Linked DNA regions of Streptomyces venezuelae. Each later gene encodes a partner of the first gene's protein in a complex. Links are inferred from orthologs where the notes say so. Each region holds a gene or a part of one and is shown in the gene's direction. Other genes may lie near its edges. The genes, in order: uvrA and mfd.

What was found.
Region 2: the proteins of uvrA (region 1) and mfd are in contact, whole or in part, in a crystal structure (PDB 4DFC), measured with the Escherichia coli proteins. The link is inferred for Streptomyces venezuelae from one-to-one orthologs.

What each region holds. Positions count from the first base shown.
Region 1 is NZ_CP029189.1:1,855,832-1,866,290, reverse strand. The notes cover bases 4,546-8,149. They hold uvrA (excinuclease ABC subunit UvrA), read left to right. Parts: upstream 4,546-4,937; coding sequence 4,938-7,949; downstream 7,950-8,149. Other genes in these bases: DEJ51_RS07775 (carbohydrate kinase family protein), read right to left, coding at 8,081-8,149; DEJ51_RS07785 (maleylpyruvate isomerase family mycothiol-dependent enzyme), read right to left, coding at 4,546-4,750. Outside these bases: DEJ51_RS07805 (TerD family protein), read left to right, coding at 1-549; DEJ51_RS07800 (TerC/Alx family metal homeostasis membrane protein), read left to right, coding at 788-1,771; DEJ51_RS07795 (MFS transporter), read right to left, coding at 1,814-3,139; DEJ51_RS07790 (MBL fold metallo-hydrolase), read right to left, coding at 3,389-4,045; more of DEJ51_RS07785, read right to left, coding at 4,055-4,545; more of DEJ51_RS07775, read right to left, coding at 8,150-8,956; DEJ51_RS07770 (Rieske (2Fe-2S) protein), read left to right, coding at 9,090-9,521; DEJ51_RS07765 (hypothetical protein), read right to left, coding at 9,651-10,459. UniProt on the Escherichia coli protein: The UvrABC repair system catalyzes the recognition and processing of DNA lesions. UvrA is an ATPase and a DNA-binding protein. A damage recognition complex composed of 2 UvrA and 2 UvrB subunits scans DNA for abnormalities.
Region 2 is NZ_CP029189.1:3,010,583-3,021,553, reverse strand. Bases 4,081-8,196 are described here. They hold mfd (transcription-repair coupling factor), read left to right. Parts: upstream 4,081-4,462; coding sequence 4,463-7,996; downstream 7,997-8,196. Other genes in these bases: DEJ51_RS12970 (hypothetical protein), read right to left, coding at 8,084-8,196; DEJ51_RS12980 (DUF2079 domain-containing protein), read right to left, coding at 4,081-4,254. Outside these bases: DEJ51_RS12990 (ABC transporter ATP-binding protein), read left to right, coding at 1-108; DEJ51_RS12985 (ABC transporter permease), read left to right, coding at 105-2,699; more of DEJ51_RS12980, read right to left, coding at 2,812-4,080; more of DEJ51_RS12970, read right to left, coding at 8,197-8,797; DEJ51_RS12965 (N-6 DNA methylase), read left to right, coding at 9,013-10,971. UniProt on the Escherichia coli protein: Couples transcription and DNA repair by recognizing RNA polymerase (RNAP) stalled at DNA lesions. Mediates ATP-dependent release of RNAP and its truncated transcript from the DNA, and recruitment of nucleotide excision repair machinery to the damaged site.

The sequences.
Region 1 (10,459 bases):
CACCCCGCCGACCGGTTCTCCGTGCACGTCATCGACGCGGCCGGGGCCGGATCCGCCTCCCTGGCGCCGCTCGTCCGCGCCGGGGTGCTGGCCGGCCCGCCCGCCGCCGGGGCCACCGGGGTCACCCAGACCCTGGCCCGGCTCACCCGGAGGGTGGACCTCGTACAGATGGCGCTGCGGGCCGGTGCCCCCGAGGACCTGCCGCCGGACGTGGACACGGCCGACCAGCTGCTGATCGTGCATGACTTCCCGCACGGCTTCGACGACCGCGCCGTCACCCAGCTGCGCTACCTCGCCGACGAGGGCGCGGCGGTCGGCGTGCACCTGCTGATGGTCGCGGACCGGGACGAGGCCTCGGCCTACGGGCCGCTGCTGGACCCGCTGTGGCGCTCCCTGATGCGGCTTTCTCCGGTGCCCGACAACCACCTCGCCGACCCCTGGGTCCATCACGCCTGGACCTTCGAACCGGACCTGCCGCCCCAGGGGAGCAGGGTCCTCGACCAGGCACTGGACCGAGTCGCGGAGGCCCGGCACCGTACCCGTCCGTGACCATTCTTTGGTGTTCCCTTTACCTTTATCGCCTTCAGCGGGTAAGCTCGTCCGTGCGGAGGGGAGTATTCCTGCTTTCCAGCTACGGCGTACCCGTCAATACGGACCACTGCGGTGAGAAGAGCGCAGACGGTCCCGGGGCGCCGGCCCACGGCCTCCAGGCCGCCCGGGTGGAAGAGACCTCCGGCAGCGATGACGCTGACGAAGTGCTGAGCCATCCGCCGGAGGCGTGTTCACCATGGAAGTTTCCTGGGCCCTTTGGGCTGCGACCATTCTCGGTCTGTCCCTCCTCATCGGTGCCGACTTCTTCATCGGCCGCAAACCCCACGACGTGTCGATCAAGGAGGCCGGCACCTGGACGGTCGTCTGGATCGTCCTCGCCGGACTCTTCGGCGTCGGCCTGTGGTTCTTCGGCAACCCCCAGGCGTCCCAGGAGTTCTTCGCGGGCTTCATCACCGAGAAGTCGCTGAGCGTCGACAACCTCTTCGTGTTCGTCCTGATCATGGCGAAGTTCGCGGTGCCGTCCCACCTGCAGCAGCGCGTGCTGCTCATCGGCGTGCTGATCGCCCTGGTCCTGCGTGCGGTGTTCATCGCCGCCGGCGCCGCGATCATCGCCAGCTTCTCCTGGGTCTTCTACATCTTCGGCGCGTTCCTGATCTACACCGCGTGGAAGCTGATCCAAGAGGCCCGCAAGGACGAGGACGACGAGGAGTTCGAGGAGAACCGTCTCCTCAAGTCCGTCGAGAAGAAGTTCGGCGTCGCCGACCGGTACCACGGCACCAAGCTCTTCATCGTCAGCAACGGCAAGCGCGTGCTGACCCCGCTGATGATCGTCATGCTCGCCATCGGCACCACCGACGTGCTGTTCGCCCTGGACTCCATCCCGGCGATCTTCGGCCTCACCCAGGACCCGTACATCGTCTTCACGGCCAACGCCTTCGCGCTCATGGGCCTGCGCCAGCTGTACTTCCTCATCGGCGGTCTGCTGAAGAAGCTGGTCCACCTCAGCTACGGCCTGTCGATCATCCTCGGTTTCATCGGCGTCAAGCTGGTGCTGCACGCCCTGCACGAGAACGGCGTCCACGTCCCGGTGATCTCGATCCCGGTCTCCCTCGGCGTCATCTGCGGTGTCCTGGTCATCACCACGATCACCAGCCTGATGGCCTCGAAGAAGCAGGCGGCGGCCGAGGCCGCCGCCCGCTCGGAGAGCATCGACGCGTAACCGGATCCGACAGCTCCAACGGATCCGACGGGTCCGAGAGATCTAACGGGTCTGCACGGGGGCGGCCGCTTCGGCCGCCCCCGTTTCCGTCGTCCGGCGGGGAGCCGCCGGCTTCGACACGACCGCCGGACCGGTCTCCGGCAGCAGTGCGAAGCAGACCAGGCTGACCAGGGAGATCCCGGTCAGGTACAGCGCGACCCCCCAGGGCGGACCGGAACCGTCCGCCAGCGCCGTCGCCACGATCGGGGTCAGCGCCCCGCCCAGCACACCACCCAGGTTGTAGCCGACGGCCGCGCCCGTGCAGCGGATCCGTGGCGCGTACAGCTCGGGCAGGTAGGCGGCCACCACCGAGAACATCGTGACCATGCCCAGCAGTGCGCCGGTGAAGCCGACGGTCATCAGCAGTGGATCGGCCGTTCGCAACAGCGCCACCAGCGGGAACATCCACACCACGCAGATCGCACACCCGATCAGGCACAGCGGCCGCCGCCCGTAGCGGTCGCCGAGCATCGCGATCAGCGGAGTCACCAGGCCCTTGATCGCGACCGCCACCATGATGCAGGCCAGCATCGCCGTGCGGCCCACCGAGAGGTGCTCGGTGGCGTACGCGAGGGACCAGGTGGTGACCGCGTAGAAGACGGCGTACCCCACGGCGAGCGCCCCGCCGGTCAGCAGGAGCAGCCGCCAGTGGCCCCGGAACACCTCGGCCAGCGGGGCCTCGGCCCGCCGGTCCGTGGCGGCGAGCGCCCGGAACTGCGGGGTCTCCTCCACCGAGCGGCGCAGCCACAGCCCGGCCAGCGCCAGCACCCCGGCCGCCCAGAACGGCACCCGCCACCCCCAGGCGGTGAACTGGGCATCGGTCAGCGACGCGGACAGCCCCAGCATCAGGCCGTTGGCGAGCAGGAAGCCCGCGGCCGGGCCCATCTGCGGGAAGCTCGACCAGAGCCCGCGCCGCCGCTCGGGGGCGTGCTCGGCGGTCAGCAGTACGGCACCACCCCATTCCCCGCCCAGCCCGAGGCCCTGCAGGAAGCGCAGCAGGAGCAGGAGTACGGGCGCGGCCATGCCGATCGAGCCGTACGTCGGCACGCAGCCGACGGCCACCGTGGCGAGGCCGGTGAGCAGGAGGGAGGCGAGCAGCACGGGGCGCCTGCCGTAGCGGTCGCCGATGTGGCCGAAGACCGCCGAACCGAGCGGGCGGGCCAGGAAGCCGACGCCGAAGGTGCCGAAGGCGGCGAGGGTTCCGGCGAGCGGGGAGAAGGAGGGGAAGAAGAGCGGGCCGAGCACGAGGGCGGCGGCCGTCCCGTACACGAAGAAGTCGTAGAACTCGATCGCGGTCCCGGCGAGCGAGGCCGTGGCGAGCCGCAGCATGCCAGGCCCGGCGGAGCTGACCGTGTCGTCGGCTTCGAGGGCTTCGAGGGGCTCGGCGGCCCGGGCGGGAGACGGCGCGCGGGACGCCGCGGGAGGCGTGGCGGGGGGACGGGCGGAGGGCGCCCGGGGCGGGGACGGGTCGTGTGGCATGCCGCACCAGATACCCGTTCCCCGCCCCTCAGGGCGTGGGTTCGGCCGCAAGCGACCGGAAGGAGTGCGTCGCGTCGTGAAGTTGACGCGTTGCGGCGCCTACCAGCCGCGCTCGCGCCACTCGGCCAGGTGCGGACGCTCGGCGCCGAGGGTGGTGTCGTTGCCGTGTCCCGGGTAGACCCAGGTCTCGTCCGGCAGCTGCTCGAAGATCTTGTGCTGCACGTCGTCGATGAGGCTGGCGAAGGCCTTCGGGTCGTCGTGCGTGTTGCCGACGCCGCCCGGGAAGAGGCAGTCGCCGGTGAAGACGTGCGCGTGCCCGTGCGGGTCGTCGTAGACCAGGGCGATCGAGCCCGGGGTGTGGCCCACGAGGTGGCGGGCGGTCAGGCTGACCCGGCCGACCGTGATCGTGTCCCCGTCGGCGACGAGCACGTCGGTCGCCACCGGGATGCCCTCGGCGTCGAGCGCGCCCGCGTAGGTGCGCGCACCGGTCGCCTCGACCACCTCGGCGAGCGCGCCCCAGTGGTCACCGTGCTGGTGCGTGGTGACCACGGAGGCGATGCCGTCGTCGCCGATCAGGCTGAGCAGGGTGCCCGCCTCGGCGGCCGCGTCGATGAGCAGCTGCTCGTCGGTGGCGCGGCAGCGCAGCAGGTAGGCGTTGTTGTTCATCGGGCCCACCGCGACCTTGGAAATCATCAGGTCCGCAAGTTCGTGCACGTCGGCGGGACCGCCGACCTTGACCTCTCCGGTGTACGTCATGCCTTGATCCTAGAGCGGGGGGAGTTCGGGCAGGGCGTCTCCGGCCTCGATGGCGAGGTGGGCGCCCTTGAGGCCGCGGCCGGCCAGCCAGCCGAGCAGGTCGTCCCCGGCGCCGCTGAGGGTCACCGGGGTGCCCTCGGTGCCGCCGGTGCGCGCGACGAAGGTGCCGTCCGAGTACTGGAGGGTGACCGGCGGGACCTCGGGGCGGCCGGACCAGCGGTCGGCGAGGAAGGCGATCTCGCGCTCGGTGAACTCGTCCGGGAGGTCGGAGAGCTCGTAGCCGATGTTCAGGTCGACGTGGTGCAGGTCGACCTCGACCCAGCGGCGGAAGGGCACGTTGGCGGCGAGGTCGGTGACGCCGTTGCGCAGCTCGACCGTGCGGGACCAGTCCTGGTCGGGCTCGGTGGTGGCGATGAAGCGGGCCGCGGAATCACGGAGGTCCGTCAGGTGTTCTTCCAGGGGCCGGCCGGCGTCGCGCTCGATGTCCGCGTCACGGGCGGAGGCGCTCTCGTACATCGGGCGTCCCTCGAAGACGTTGACGAGCGCGTCCGCGTTGCGTGCGAGGTGGGCCAGGATGTGGCCGCGGGTCCAGCCCGGGAGGTGTGACTCCTCGGCGAGGGCCGCGTTGTCCAGTTTCGCGACAGCGGTCAGCAGCCGGTCCGTGGCTTCACGTACAGATCGCAGGTCGTGCACATGATCAGTCATGACGGCGAGCCTAGTGGCTCACCGCTCGCCACCACACGATTGGGTGAAGCGGTCTGCGGAGTGCCGTAAATCGAATGTGCGTGCTATACGCTCGGAAGTCCAAGGACCAAGTCCATCGCAGAGGCGCCCCCCATACCCTGGGACGGGGGCCCGTGCCCCCGCTCTCTCAAGAAAGGTGCGGACCGGCGTGACCGACCGTCTCATCGTTCGTGGCGCTCGCGAGCACAACCTGAAGAACGTCTCGCTCGACCTGCCCCGCGACTCACTCATCGTCTTCACCGGACTCTCCGGGTCGGGCAAGTCCTCCCTGGCCTTCGACACGATCTTCGCCGAGGGCCAGCGCCGCTACGTCGAGTCGCTCTCGTCGTACGCCCGCCAGTTCCTCGGGCAGATGGACAAGCCCGACGTCGACTTCATCGAGGGCCTCTCCCCGGCCGTCTCGATCGACCAGAAGTCGACCTCGCGCAACCCGCGCTCGACCGTGGGCACCATCACCGAGGTCTACGACTACCTCCGCCTCCTCTTCGCCCGCATCGGCAAGCCGCACTGCCCCGAGTGCCGCCGGCCCATCTCGCGCCAGTCGCCGCAGGCCATCGTCGACAAGGTGCTCGCGCTCCCCGAGGGCAGCCGCTTCCAGGTGCTCTCGCCGCTGGTGCGTGAGCGCAAGGGTGAGTTCGTCGACCTCTTCGCCGATCTCCAGACCAAGGGCTACAGCCGGGCGCGGGTGGACGGGGAGACCATCCAGCTCTCCGAGCCGCCCACGCTGAAGAAGCAGGAGAAGCACACCATCGAGGTGGTCATCGACCGCCTCACCGTCAAGGAGAGCGCCAAGCGTCGGCTCACCGACTCCGTGGAGACCGCCCTCGGCCTCTCCGGCGGCATGGTGATCCTCGACTTCGTCGACCTCGCCGAGGACGACCCCGAGCGTGAGCGGATGTACTCCGAGCACCTCTACTGCCCCTATGACGACCTGTCCTTCGAGGAGCTGGAGCCGCGCTCCTTCTCCTTCAACTCGCCCTTCGGCGCCTGTCCCGAGTGCACGGGTATCGGTACGCGCATGGAGGTGGACCCGGAACTGATCGTCCCGGACGAGGACAAGTCCCTGGACGAGGGCGCGGTCTCGCCGTGGTCGCTCGGCCACACCAAGGACTACTTCCAGCGGCTGATCGGCGCGCTCGCCGGGGAGCTGGGCTTCCGCACCGACATCGCGTGGGCCGGACTGCCGGCCCGCGCGAAGAAGGCCCTGCTGTACGGGCACAAGACGCAGATCGAGGTCCGCTACCGCAACCGGTACGGGCGGGAGCGGGCGTACACGACGGCCTTCGAGGGCGCAGTGCCCTTCGTCAAGCGGCGGCACGCGGAGTCGGAGAGCGACGCCAGCCGTGAGCGCTTCGAGGGCTACATGCGCGAGGTGCCCTGCCCGACCTGTGAGGGCACCCGCCTCAAGCCGATCGTGCTCGCCGTGACGGTGATGGAGAAGTCCATCGCCGAGGTCGCCGCCATGTCGATCAGCGAGTGCGCGGACTTCCTGGGACGGATGCGGCTCGACGCCCGCGACAAGAAGATCGCCGAGCGGGTCCTCAAGGAGGTCAACGAACGGCTCCGCTTCCTCGTGGACGTCGGTCTCGACTACCTCTCGCTCAACCGGGCCGCCGGCACGCTGTCGGGCGGCGAGGCCCAGCGCATCCGGCTCGCCACCCAGATCGGCTCCGGCCTCGTCGGCGTGCTCTACGTGCTGGACGAGCCGTCCATCGGTCTGCACCAGCGGGACAACCACCGGCTGATCGAGACCCTGGTGCGGCTGCGGGACATGGGCAACACGCTCATCGTGGTCGAGCACGACGAGGACACCATCAAGGTGGCCGACTGGGTCGTGGACATCGGTCCCGGCGCGGGCGAGCACGGCGGCAAGGTCGTGCACAGCGGTTCGCTGAAGGAACTGCTGAAGAACACCGAGTCGATGACCGGCCAGTACCTGTCGGGCAAGAAGTCCATCGAGATCCCGGACGTCCGCCGGCCCGTGAACGGGGAGCGCAAGCTGACCGTCCACGGCGCCAAGGAGAACAACCTGCGGGACATCGACGTGTCCTTCCCGCTGGGTGTGCTGACCGCCGTGACCGGGGTGTCGGGCTCCGGCAAGTCGACGCTGGTCAACGACATCCTCTACACGCACCTGGCGCGCGAGCTGAACGGCGCCCGCTCGGTGCCGGGCCGGCACACCCGCGTCGACGGCGACGAGCTCGTCGACAAGGTCGTGCACGTCGACCAGTCGCCGATCGGCCGCACCCCGCGGTCCAATCCGGCCACGTACACCGGTGTCTTCGACCACGTGCGCAAGCTGTTCGCCGAGACGATGGAGGCGAAGGTGCGCGGCTATCTGCCGGGCCGCTTCTCCTTCAACGTGAAGGGCGGCCGGTGCGAGAACTGCGCCGGTGACGGCACCATCAAGATCGAGATGAACTTCCTGCCGGACGTCTACGTCCCCTGCGAGGTCTGCCACGGCGACCGGTACAACCGGGAGACGCTGGAGGTCCACTACAAGGGCAAGTCCATCGCGGAAGTCCTGAACATGCCGATCGAAGAGGCACTGGGCTTCTTCGAGGCGGTGCCGACGATCGCGCGCCACCTCAAGACGCTCAACGAGGTCGGGCTGGGCTACGTCCGCCTCGGCCAGTCCGCGCCGACCCTGTCGGGTGGTGAGGCGCAGCGCGTGAAGCTGGCCTCCGAGCTGCAGAAGCGGTCGACGGGCCGCACGGTCTACGTGCTGGACGAGCCGACCACGGGTCTGCACTTCGAGGACATCTCGAAGCTGATCAAGGTGCTGTCGGGGCTGGTGGACAAGGGGAACTCGGTGATCGTCATCGAGCACAACCTGGACGTCATCAAGACCGCGGACTGGGTCATCGACATGGGCCCGGAAGGTGGCTACGGCGGCGGCCTGGTGGTGGCCGAAGGCACGCCGGAGGCGGTGGCCTCGGTGGGCGCCAGCCACACCGGCAAGTTCCTGAGGGACATCCTGGGCGCGGACCGGGTCTCCGACGCGGGGGCGTCCCCGGTGCGGGCCGCGGCGAAGAAGGCCCCGGCCAAGAAGGCTCCCGCCAAGAAGGCCCCGGCGAAGAAGGCCGTGGCCACCAAGGCGGCGGCCGCGAAGAAGACCGCCCCGGCGAAGAAGACGACGACCCGGACCCCCAAGGCGTAACCGCCGAGAGGCGTTCGTGAGCGGTTCGCGTACGACGGAAGGGTCCGGCCGACGGCCGGACCCTTCCGCGTCCGCCCGAGCGGCGGCGGACGCCACCGCGGGCCGAGCCGAGCAGGGCCGAGCGGCTCCCGTCAGAGCTCCGCCGCGTACGGCGGCTCCGCGCCCGCCCGCGTGCAGGTCAGGGCTGCCGCGTGGGCGGCGTATGACAGCACCTCCGGCCAGTCCACCGGGCCGCCCGGCACCAGGGCGAGCCGGTGCAGCAGAGCGGCGTTGACGGTGTCGCCCGCGCCGATCGTGTCCACCACCGGCACCGCGCGCGCCGCCGCCGCGTACTGCCCGCCCTCCCGCGTCCAGGCCGTCAGGCCCGCCGCGCCCCGGGTCAGCACCACCGCCGAAGGCCCGGCAGCCAGCCAGTCCTCGACCCGGCCGCCCAGCCAGGCCGCGTCCTCCTCCGACAGCTTGAGGACACGCGTGTGCGGCAGCAGCCGTTCCAGGAAGCGGATGCGGTACGCCGCCGGGTCCGCGATCAGCGCCGGCCGGATGTTGGGGTCCAGCAGGGTGAGCACCCCGCGCCCCGACTCCCGGCGCAGCAGGGCCTCGTACGCGCTCGCGCCCGGTTCCAGGACCAGCGAGCAGGTGCCGAGCGCGAGCGCCCGTACCCCGTCCGGGAGGGCGGGCGGCAGTGTGAACAGCCGGTCCGCGGTGCCCCCGACGTAGAAGCCGTACGAGGCCGAGCCGTCCGGGGCCAGCGAGGGCACGGCGAGCGTGGTCGGCTCCGGTCCGCGCTGGACCAGCGACAGGTCCACCCCGGCGGCCCGCAGCCCGGCCAGCAGACTCTCGCCGAAACCGTCCGACGAGACCCGCGAGCAGAAAGCCACCTCGGCGCCGAGCCGGCCGAGCGCCAGCGCGGTGTTGTACGGTCCGCCGCCCGGCCGGGGCAGCAGCGCCCCGGGCGGCTGCGCCACGGGCACCAGGTCGATGAGGGCTTCTCCGCCGACGACGATCACGCGGGGGAAGCTACCTCATGGGACGGAGGTATCGTCGGGTGGGCCGGTGCCCCGGCCGGGTTCCGGCCCGCGCCCCGCCCCGCACCCCCTTCCCCACGTGCCCGCACCCCGTTCCGCAGCTCAGGAGAACCGCATGCCCGCGCCGCAGTCGCCCGCCCGCCGTACCGTCCTCAAGGGCGCCGCCGCGCTCGCCGGGGCCGCGGGCGCCGGAGCGACCCTCGCGGCCTGCTCCACCGAGACCAACAGCGGGGGCCACACCCCCGCCACCCCCACCGCGCCGGTGGACCTGGGCGCCGCGGCCGACGTCCCGGTGGGCGGCGCGAAGCTGTACCGGGAGAACAAGCTGGTCGTCAGCTGCCCCGCCGAGGGCGAGTACCGGGCCTTCAGTGCCCAGTGCACGCACGCCGGCTGCGTCCTGGACAAGATCGACGAGGGCGAGGGGAACTGCCCCTGCCACGGCAGCCGCTTCGACGTGAAGACCGGCAAGGTCCTGCGCGGTCCGGCCTCCGCCCCGCTGCCCGCCGTCCCGGTCCGGGCCGAGAACGGCCGGCTCGTCGCCGGCTGACCCCCGCCCGGGCCCGAGCCCGTGCCGGCACCCGACCGGGCCGGGGCCCGCGCCCGCCCCGGGCCCGTCGCGCCCGCCCCGCGCCCGCCGCCGGGCCCGCCGCGCCCGTCGCGCGCGCAGCGCCCGACCTCAGTCCCAGTCCCAGGCGATCCCGAGGATTCCGCGCCGCACCGACTGCTCCACCAGGTGCACCGCCCGGTGCCGGCCGCTGGGCGTCAGGTCCACGAGGCCGGTGCGCGGGGCCCCGGGCCCGCCCCGGGCGAAGCGGCGGCAGCGCACCGGCAGGGCCGCCTCGTCGAAGCTGACCTGGAGCATGTACTGCCCGCCGGCGTAGCTGAACCCGCGGACGTACTCGCCGCTGCGGGCTCCGGTCCCGTCCTCGATCCCGTAACCGAAGACGTGGGTGTCCCCGCGCCGCAGCCGCGCGTCGAAGAGCAGCTCGGCGACCACCACCCCGGACTCAGGGTGGCACCGCACCCGGCCCGTGCGGCAGTTCTCGTACGCCGCCACGCGCATCCGCGACACGTCGCAGCCCGGGTCGCCGTGGTGGACGGCCAGGTAGCGGTCGACGCCGTCGCGGTGGGCCCGGACGATCTGCTGCGACTCGCGGACCCGCAGCTCACCGGCCGGTCCGATGCGGACCCGCTCGTGGTGGCCGACCGAGTGCAGCCCTCCGTCGGGCGGCAGGTCCAGCCCGTCCAGCAGCCGTTCCACGGTCCCGCCCATGCTGAACAGCGCCCGGTACGAGCGGGTGGGCGGGCGCGCGGGACCGGGTCCGGCATCCTCGGCGGCCAGCAGGCGCAGGAGGGCGCCGTCGGGCAGTTCCAGGATCCGTTCCAGCGCGGTGACCGCCCGCAGCGACTCCGGGTGACGGGGCCGCCGGGCGCCCTGCTGCCAGTAACTGAGGCTGGTCACGCCGACCTTGATGCCCTGTGCCG
Region 2 (10,971 bases), 1.2 Mb from region 1 along the record:
GTCATCTTCCTGGCCGACGGCCGGATCGTCGACGAGATGTACGGACCCACCGCCGACCAGGTCCTCGACCGCATGAAGGACTTCGACGCGCGCGGGCGGACCTCATGAGCAACACCGTCCTGAAGACCTCGCGGCGCAACTTCATCGCCCACAAGGGACGGATGGCGCTCTCCGCCGTCGCGGTCATGCTCTCCGTCGCCTTCGTCTGCGGCACCCTCGTGTTCACCGACACCATGAACACCACCTTCGACAAGCTGTTCGCCGTCACCAACTCCGATGTGACCGTCACCCCGAAGGAGGCGGAGGAAGGGGAGGAGACCTCCGACCGCGGCCGTCCCGAGACGCTGGCGGGCTCGGTCGTCGAGCAGGTCAGGAAGGCCGAGGGCGTCAAGAGCGCCGAGGGCGGCGTCGTGTCGATGTCCGTCACGATCGTCAACGCCAAGAACGAGAACCTGGGCTCGACCACCGGCGCCCCGACCATCGCGGGCAACTGGAGCGACAACGAGCTCAAGTCCATGAAGATCACCTCGGGCAACGCGCCGCGCGGCCCGACCGAGGTGATGGTCGACGCCGACACCGCCGAGAAGCACCACCTGAAGCTCGGTGACGAGCTGCGCACGATCGCCATCACCGGCGACATCCGCGCCAGGATCACCGGTATCGCCACCTTCACCGTGACCAACCCGGGCGCGGCCGTCGTCTACTTCGACACGGCCACCGCGCAGAAGTCGCTGCTCGGCTCCCCCGACTCCTTCACGCACGTCAACGTCACCGCCGTGGACGGGGTGAGCGACGAGCAGCTCAAGCAGAACGTCGCGAGCGCCCTCAAGGCTGCCGGCGCGGACACCTACAAGCTCCAGACCGCCAAGGAAGCCGCGGACGCCAACCGCAAGGACGTCGGCTCCTTCCTCGACGTCATGAAGTACGTGATGCTCGGCTTCGCCGGCATCGCCTTCCTCGTCGGCATCTTCCTGATCTTCAACACCTTCTCCATGCTGGTGGCCCAGCGCACCCGCGAGATCGGCCTGATGCGTGCCATCGGCGCCGACAGCGGGCAGGTCCTCAAGTCCGTGGTCGTCGAGGCCTTCCTGCTCGGCGTGGTCGGCTCGGTCCTGGGCGTCGCCGCGGGCGTGGGCCTGGCCGTCGGCCTGATGGCCCTCATGGGCCAGATGGGCATGCACCTGTCCACCGACGACCTGACGGTCGCCTGGACCACGCCCGTCGCCGGCATCGTCCTCGGCGTCATCGTCACCGTCGTCTCCGCCTTCGTCCCGGCCCGCCGGGCCGGCAAGGTCTCCCCGATGGCCGCACTGCGCGAGTCCGGAACCCCGGGCGACAAGAAGGCCGGCGTCGTGCGCGCCGTCCTCGGCCTCGTCCTCACCGGCATCGGCGGCGCGGCGCTCTACCTCGCCACCGCCGCCGAGAAGGCCGGACCCGGATCGATGTGGCTGGGCCTGGGCGTCGTCCTCAGCCTCATCGGCTTCATCGTGATCGGCCCGCTGCTCGCCGCGGGCGTGGTGCGGGTGCTCTCCGGTGTGGTCCTGCGGCCCTTCGGGTCCGTGGGCCGGCTCGCCGAACGCAACGCCCTGCGCAACCCGCGCCGCACCGGTGCCACCGCCGCCGCGCTGATGATCGGCCTGGCGCTGGTCGCCTGCCTGTCCGTGGTCGGCTCCTCGATGGTGGCCTCCGCCACCGACGAGCTCGACAAGTCGGTCGGCGCGGACTACATCGTCGCCTCCGAGTCCGGCCAGCCCGTCCTGCCGCTGGCCGAGCAGGCCCTGCGCGCCACCGCCGGCCTCGACCACGTCACCGCCTACCGCCAGCTGGAGGCCACGCTCACCGCGCCCGACGGCACCACCGAGAAGACCGAGCTCGGCGCGACCGACCCGACGTACGCCAAGGACATCCGGCGCAAGATGACGGCCGGCGAGCACGCGGCCGCCTACGGCGCCGGCTCCATGTCGGTCGGCTCCCTCTACGCCACCGCGCACGGCATCAAGACCGGTGACGAGATCAAGGTCGCCTTCACCGGCGGCAAGACGGTCGCGCTGAAGGTCGCGGCGATCACCAGTGACGAGGGCAACCTCGACAAGGGCATGAAGTACATCAGCACCGAGACCGCACGGGCGAACGTGCCGGCGGACCGGATGCCGCTCCCCTTCATGCTGCTCGCCAGCGCGCAGGACGGTCAGGCCGCCGACACCGCCTACGCCTCGGTCAAGGCCGCGATGGCGCAGTACCCGCAGTACGCCGTGCGCAACCAGGCCGACTACAAGCAGGCCCTGAAGGACCAGGTCGGCCAGCTGCTGAACATGGTCTACGGGCTGCTCGGCCTCGCGATCGTCGTCGCGGTCCTGGGCGTCGTGAACACCCTGGCCCTCTCGGTGGTCGAGCGGACCCGCGAGATCGGCCTGATGCGCGCCATCGGCCTCTCCCGCCGCCAGCTGCGCCGCATGATCCGCCTGGAGTCGGTGGTCATCGCCCTCTTCGGCGCCCTGCTCGGCCTCGGGCTGGGCATGGGCTGGGGCGCGACCGCGCAGCAGCTGCTCGCGCTCGAAGGCCTCAAGGTGCTGGAGATCCCGTGGCCGACGATCCTCGGGGTGTTCGCCGCGTCGGCTTTCGTGGGCCTGTTCGCCGCACTGGTCCCGGCCTTCCGGGCAGGGCGGATGAACGTACTGAACGCGATCGCGAGCGAGTAACCGTTCCGCGTTCGTCCGGGGGAATGCCGGTCCGGGACCTCGGGTCCCGGACCGGCGTCGTTCCCGGGGCCGGTCGTTCCCGGGGCCGGTCCGGGCCGGGGCCGGCCCCCGGTCACTGCCGCTGCATCAGGACGATGCCGGCGGCCTCACCCACCAGGGTGAACCGCTCGTCGGGGTGGAGCTGGCGGGCGTAGCCGGTCGGGTCCTCGCCGGCCCACTTCGAGGAGTTGTCGATGGTGATCCAGTCGGGGACCACGCCCTTGCTGCCGCCGATCCACAGCACGCGGCAGCGGGAGGTCAGCCGGGTCAGCGGGGTGGTGTCGGCCTCCACGGTCGCCCCGTCGGGGATCCGGGCCAGGAGCCGTTCGATGGCCGTGACCCGCTCGGGTTTTTCGTACGTACGGGCCTCGGCGAGCTTGGCCGTCGGCATGGCGGTCGCGCTCAGGGCGAGGGCGGCGGCCAGGACGGCGGCCGGCAGCTGCAGGGCGTACGAGCGCAGCCAGGGCCGCTCGCCGCGCCGGACGGTGTCGATGGCGTCGACCAGGGCGAGGGCCACGACGGGCATGAGGACGGCGCTGTAGTGCCAGTCCGTGGACCAGTAGTGGTCGTCCCCGGACAGGAACCGCCAGCCGAGGGTCGGTGCGGCCACCAGGAGCAGCGGCGAGCGCAGCGCGAGCAGCCCGGAGGTGGGGATCAGCACCCAGGCCAGGGTGGTGAGCTTGGTGCCGATCCCGCCGAGCGGGCCCGCCCCGTCGATCTTGTCCCAGTAGCCGTATCCCGCGGTGGCGAAGGCCGGTATCAGGACGGTGAACACCAGGACCGCGAAGACGCAGGCCGCGCCGGCCACGCCGAGCGCGGTCAGGGCGGTCCGCCGGTCGGTGGTCCGGGCCCGCCAGGCCACCACCACGGCCAGTGCGGCGAGCGTGAAGCCGAGGTCCTCCTTGACGAGGACCAGGGGCAGCCCCCACAGCAGGGCGGCCCGCCAGCGCCGGGCGAGGACCGCCTCCAGGGCGAAGGCCAGCAGGGGCACGGCGAAGGCGATCTCGTGGAAGTCGAACTCGACGGCCCGCTGGATGCCCCAGGAGAGCCCGTACGCGATGCCGACGGCGAGCCCCCGGGCCCGGCCGAGGAAGCGTACGGCCGCCCGGGTGACGGGCACGGCGGACAGCGCGAACAGCGCCGACTGCACGACCAGCAGCGTGACGGGCCCGGGGAAGACCCGGTAGACGGGGGCGACGAGCGCGATGATCGGGCTGAAGTGGTCCCCGAGGATGTTGGCCCCGGGACCCTTCAGGTCGGCGACGGGCTCCTGCAGGTGCGCGTAGGCGCGGATCGCCTGCTCGAAGATCCCCAGGTCCCAGGAGGCCCAGTCCATCCGCCGGAACCGCCCGACGGAAAGGATCAGGTAGACGAGGAACATCCCGGCCGCGACGAGCCAGGGCGGTGCCCATGCGTACCGGTCCGGCTTCGCGGATGCCGGTACCACCGGCGCCGGGCGGGCTATCGCATCGCTCGTCACGGACTCGTGCTCCTCGGCCGTTCGGCGTGAACTCATACGGAAGGGACGCGGCGAGCTCAGGCGGTGGTTACGTCGACATCGTAAAGCGGGAGCAACGTCACAAGGGCGAGGAGGGCCGGGAGCCGGCGCCGTGCCCCGAATCCCTCGCGCGTCGCCGGGGCCGCCGTCGTAGGGTGGGAACCCCCGGCCCGTACGACGTGTCGGGTCCTTCGCGTTGCCCTTTCACCGGACGGAAAGCCTCTTCATGAGCCTGCACGGACTGCTCGACGCCGTCACCCGTGATGCCGCCCTCGCCGAGGCGGTCGGCGCGGCCGGGGACGGCAAGCGCATGCACGTGGACCTGGTCGGCCCCGCCGCCGCACGTCCCTTCGCGATCGCCGCGCTGGCCCGGCAGACCGGGCGGACCGTCCTGGCGGTCACCGCCACCGGGCGTGAGGCCGAGGACCTGGCCGCCGCGCTGCGCTCCCTGCTGCCCCCCGACGAGGTGGTGGACTACCCGTCCTGGGAGACCCTGCCCCACGAGCGGCTCAGCCCGCGCAGCGACACCATGGGCCGCCGGCTCGCCGTCCTGCGCCGCCTGGTGCACCCGAGCAAGGACGACCCGGCGGCGGGTCCCGTGAGCGTGCTCGTCGCGCCCATCCGGTCCGTGCTCCAGCCGCAGGTCAAGGGGCTCGGGGACCTGGTGCCCGTCAGCCTGCGCCACGGTGGCGCCGCCGACCTCGGCGAGGTCACCGAGGCGCTGGCGGCCGCCGCGTACGCGCGGGTCGAGCTCGTCGAGAAGCGCGGGGAGTTCGCCGTCCGCGGCGGCATCCTCGATGTGTTCCCGCCCACCGAGGAACACCCGCTGCGCATCGAGTTCTGGGGCGACGAGGTCGAGGAGATCCGCTACTTCAAGGTCGCCGACCAGCGTTCCCTGGAGATCGCCGAGCACGGGCTGTGGGCCCCGCCCTGCCGTGAGCTGCTGCTGACCGACGCGGTACGGGAGCGGGCGGCGGCCCTCGCCGAGGCGCACCCCGAGCTCGGCGAACTGCTGCACAAGATCGCCGAGGGGATCGCGGTGGAGGGCATGGAGTCCCTCGCCCCGGTCCTCGTCGACGAGATGGAACTGCTGATCGACGTGCTGCCGGCCGGGTCGATGGCCGTGGTCTGCGACCCGGAGCGGGTCCGGACCCGGGCCGCCGACCTCGTGGCGACGAGCCAGGAGTTCCTGATGGCGTCCTGGGCGGCCACCGCGGGCGGCGGCGAGGCCCCCATCGACGTCGGCGCGGCCTCGCTGCGCGGGATCGCGGACGTCCGCGACCGGGCCCGCGAGCTGGGCATGATGTGGTGGTCCGTGTCCCCCTTCGCCGCCGACGAGAGCGCGGGCGGCAGCGACACCCTCAAGCTCGGCATGCACGCCCCGGAGGCCTACCGCGGCGACACCGCCCGGGCACTGGCCGACACCAAGGGCTGGATCGCCGACGGCTGGCACACCGTCTACCTCACCGAGGGCCACGGCCCGGCCGCCCGTACCGTCGAGGTGCTCGGCGGCGAGGGCATCGCGGCCCGGCTGGAGCCGGAACTGCGGGTGCTGGAGCCGAGCCTGGTGCACGTCGCCTGCGGTTCGCTCGACAACGGCTTCGTCGACCCGGTGCTGCGCCTGGCCGTCCTCACCGAGACCGACCTGACCGGTCAGCGCACCGCCACCAAGGACCTCGGCCGGATGCCGACCCGGCGCCGCAAGACCATCGACCCGCTGACCCTGGAGGCCGGCGACTACATCGTCCACGAGCAGCACGGCGTGGGCCGCTACGTCGAGATGGTCCAGCGCACGGTGCAGGGCGCCACCCGTGAGTACCTGCTGGTGGAGTACGCGCCGGCCAAGCGCGGGCAGCCCGGCGACCGGCTCTACATCCCCACCGACCAGCTGGAGCAGGTCACCAAGTACGTGGGCGGCGAGGCCCCGACCCTGCACCGGCTCGGCGGCGCCGACTGGACCAAGACCAAGGCGCGCGCGAAGAAGGCGGTCAAGGAGATCGCCGCCGACCTCATCAAGCTGTACAGCGCGCGCATGGCGGCCCCCGGCCACACGTTCGGGCCGGACACCCCCTGGCAGCGGGAGCTGGAGGACGCCTTCCCGTACGCGGAGACGCCCGACCAGCTCACCACCATCGCCGAGGTCAAGGAGGACATGGAGAAGTCCGTCCCCATGGACCGGCTGATCTGCGGCGACGTGGGTTACGGCAAGACCGAGATCGCCGTGCGCGCCGCGTTCAAGGCGGTGCAGGACGGCAAGCAGGTCGCCGTCCTGGTCCCGACCACCCTGCTCGTGCAGCAGCACTTCGGCACCTTCTCCGAGCGCTACAGCCAGTTCCCCGTCAAGGTGAAGGCGCTCTCGCGGTTCCAGAGCGAGACCGAGTCCAAGGCCACCCTGGAGGGGCTGAAGGAGGGCTCGGTGGACGTGGTCATCGGCACGCACCGGCTGTTCTCCCAGGAGACCCGGTTCAAGGACCTGGGCCTGGTCATCGTCGACGAGGAGCAGCGCTTCGGCGTGGAGCACAAGGAGCAGCTGAAGAAGCTCCGCGCCAACGTGGACGTGCTCACGATGTCCGCGACGCCGATCCCGCGCACCCTGGAGATGGCGGTGACCGGCATCCGCGAGATGTCGACGATCACCACCCCGCCGGAGGAGCGGCACCCGGTGCTCACCTTCGTCGGGCCGTACGAGGAGAAGCAGATCGGCGCGGCCGTCCGCCGCGAGCTGCTGCGCGAGGGCCAGTGCTTCTACATCCACAACCGGGTCGAGTCCATCGACCGGGCGGCCGCGAAGCTGCGTGAGATCGTGCCCGAGGCGCGGATCGCGACGGCCCACGGCCAGATGTCGGAGCAGGCCCTGGAGCAGGTCGTCGTGGACTTCTGGGAGAAGAAGTTCGACGTGCTCGTCTCCACCACCATCGTCGAGTCGGGCATCGACATCTCCAACGCCAACACCCTGATCGTGGAGCGCGGCGACAACTTCGGCCTCAGCCAGCTGCACCAGCTGCGCGGCCGCGTCGGGCGCGGCCGCGAGCGCGGGTACGCGTACTTCCTGTACCCGCCGGAGAAGCCGCTGACGGAGACCGCGCACGAGCGGCTCGCGACGATCGCCCAGCACACCGAGATGGGCGCCGGCATGTACGTGGCGATGAAGGACCTGGAGATCCGCGGCGCGGGCAATCTGCTCGGCGGCGAGCAGTCCGGTCACATCGCGGGCGTCGGCTTCGACCTCTACATCCGGATGGTCGGCGAGGCCGTGGCCGACTACCGGGCCGCCGTCGAGGGAGGGGTGGAGGAGGAGCCGCCGCTGGAGGTCAAGATCGAGCTGCCGGTCGACGCGCACGTCCCGCACGACTACGCGCCGGGCGAGCGGCTGCGCCTGCAGGCGTACCGGTCGATCGCCTCCGCCACCTCCGAGGCGGACATCAAGGCCGTACGGGAGGAGCTCACCGACCGCTACGGCAAGCTGCCGGAGCCGGTGGAGAACCTGCTGCTGGTGGCCGGGTTGCGGATGCTGGCCCGGGCCTGCGGGGTCGGGGACATCACCCTCCAGGGCAACAACGTCCGCTTCGGGCCGGTGGAGCTGCGTGAGTCGCAGGAGCTGCGGCTCAAGCGGCTCTACCCGGGGACGGTGCTCAAGCCCGCCACCGCGCAGGTGCTGGTCCCGCGTCCGAAGGCGGGCAAGATCGGTGGAAAGCCGGTGGTCGGACGGGAACTGCTGGCCTGGACGGGGGAGTTCCTCACCACCATCCTCGGTTCGTAGCGCCCGTCGGCGGGCGCGGTGCGTGAACGGCCGTGGCCGGGGACCTGTGAGGTCCCCGGCCACGGCCGTTCTCGCGTGTGCGCGGGCTCAGCCGAGCTGGTCCGCGTCGATGACGTCCTTGCCGGTCGGCGCCTCGGCGTTCACCGGCTTGTCGATGCCGGTGAAGGAGACCTCGGCCGGCTCCTTGCCGGTGACGCTCGCCTTGAGCAGGTACGGCTTGCCCTCGGTGGCCACCAGCAGGGTCTCGGTGCCCTCGTCGGTCTTGGTGGTCAGGGTGAGGGCCTTGCGGCCGTCGACCGAGGTGACCTTGCCCTTCTCCGCGCCCTTGCTGTCGTCGAACTCCTTGAGGAGCTCGTCGAGGTCGCACAGGGAGGCGAGTTCCTTCGCGTCGGCGTCCGTGGTCTTCGACTTCAGCCAGTGGCCGGCCAGCATCTTGACCGCCTCGTCCGCCTGGTCCTTGGGCAGGTCCTTCATCTGGGCGCGGTAGAAGGGCTCGTCCGCCTTGATGAACACGAACTCGGCGTTGCGGATCAGCTCGAAGGCGCCCTCCTGGCCGGCGATCGTGCCCCGGCAGTCGCCGGTCTTGCTGACCGCCATGTTCAGCTCCAGCGGCTTGCCCCCGTCCCAGACCTTGCCGCTGACGGTGAGCGAGGAGGCGCCGCGCAGGGCGTCCACGGACTTGTCCGCCACCTCCGAGCCGGACAGGTCCGCGAACGGGCCCGACGCGAAGCACCCGGTCAGGCCGACGGCGGCGGCGCAGGCGAGGGCGGCGGTGACGGTGAAGCGGTGAGCGGTGCGCATGGGGACTCTCTAGGGCATCTGGAAGGCGGCGGTAAAGGAAGATTAAAGGAGAAGCGGAAGATTGTATTCCGCCCAGCCCGGAACGCAAGGATCCGGCGGGTGAAGACGCCCCGATCACAGCAGATGTTCGTGAACCGAGTCAACATGATTCACGGAAGTTCTTCAGTTCACGCTGTGAATCGGCCTCTTCGGTGTGAGCGGGTATGCTCCCCCGCATGTCCGAGGAGAACGCCGCAGCACCGGCCACGGCAGCAGACGCAGCGGCAGCAGAGGCAGCGGCAGCAGAGGCCACTGCGGCCGAGGTCACCTCGGCCGAGGTCGCCCGCCTGGCCGGAGTCGGCCGCGCGGCCGTGAGCAACTGGCGGCGCCGCCACGCCGACTTCCCCAAGCCCGTCGGCGGCACCGAGACCAGCCCCTCCTTCTCCCTGGACGAGGTGGAGCACTGGCTGCGCGCCCAGGGCAAGCTCGCCGAGGTCCCGCTGCGCGAACGCGTCTGGCGGCAGATCACCGCCCACCCCGGCGGAGCCGTCACCGCACTCGTCAAGGCCGGCGGCGCCCTGCTCGTCGTACGGGACCGGCCCGCCCACTGGCTGGAGCTGACCGCCGTCTCCGACGAGCGCATGGCCACCCTGCTGCGGCCCGTCCTCGACCAGGTGCTCGGCGCGCGCCTCGGGCCCGGCCACGCGCTCGCCGAGATCCCGCTGCACCCGGCCGCCATGCCGCTGCTGCGGGCCGCCGCCGAACTCGCCGCCGAACTCGGGGCGCGCCAGGCCTTCGAGTTCCTCCTCGGGCGCCACCTCGACGCCAACCCCCGCCAGTACACGCTCACCCCGGACGGCCTCGCCGCCCTCATGGCCGCCCTCGCCGGGCCCTCCTCCCGCACCGTCCTCGACCCCGCCTGCGGAACCGGCACCCTGCTGCGCGCCGTCCCCGGCGCCACCGCCCTGTACGCGCAGGACTCCGCGCCCGAACTCGCCGCCCTCGCCGCCCTGCGCCTCGCCCTGAACGGAACGCCCCAGGTCCGCGCGGCCGCCGCCGACAGCCTGCGGGCCGACGCCTTCGCCCAGGACACCGTCGACGCCGTGCTCTGCCACCCGCCGTTCAACGAACGCGGCTGGGGCCACGAGGAACTGGCCTACGACCCGCGCTGGGAATACGGCTTCCCGGCCCGCACCGAATCCGAACTCGCCTGGATCCAGCACGCCCTGGCCCACCTGCGCGAGGGCGGCACCGCCGTACTGCTCATGCCGCCCGCCGTCGCCGCCCGCCGCTCCGGCCGCCGCATCCGCGCCGACCTGCTGCGCCGCGGCGCACTGCGGGCCGTCGTCGCGCTCCCGGCCGGCGCCGCGCCCCCGTACGGGATCCCCCTGCACGTGTGGGTGCTGCGCCGGCCGGCCCCGCACGCGGCGCCCCCGGCCGGGCTGCTGCTCGTCGACACCGCGGCCCTCGCCGCCGACGAGGGACTGCGTTCCGCCTGGCCCGCCGTGCACGGCGCGGTGACGGACGCCTGGAGCGCGTACGACCGCACCGGATCGGTGGCCGAGGCGCCGGGCGTCCGCCGCGTCGTCCCCGTCATCGAGCTGCTCGACGACGACGTGGACCTCACCCCCGCCCGCCACCTGCCCCCGCCGGCCGCCGGCGGCGGTCCCGCCGAACTGACCGCCGTACGGGAGAGGCTGGGCGAGACCCTCGGCAGGGCCGCCCGGCTCACCCCGCCGCCCGCGGCCGCGCCCGCCGGGGGCACGGCCCGGCCGCCGATGACCACCGTCGGCGAACTCGCCCGCGCCGGAGCCCTGGAACTGCACACCGGCACCGGTGGCGGCACCGGATCCGCCCCCGTCCTCACCGAACAGGACGTCTGCACCGGAGGCGGCCCGTCCGGCACCCTCGTGCCCGGAACCGACGAGCCCGTGCTCACCGCCCCCGGCGACGTGCTCGTCCCCCTCGTCGGCGGCGCGGCCGTCGCCCGGGTCGTCGACGAGGCCGTCGCGGGCGCCGTACCGGGCCGCGGCCTGGCCCTGCTGCGCCCCGACCCGGACGCCCTCGACCCGTGGTTCCTGGCCGGATTCCTGCGCGGCACCGCCAACACCCGCCGCGCCAGCAGCCACGCCTCCACCGCCACCCGGCTCGACGTACGCCGGCTCCAGCTGCCCCGGCTGCCCCTGGCGCAGCAG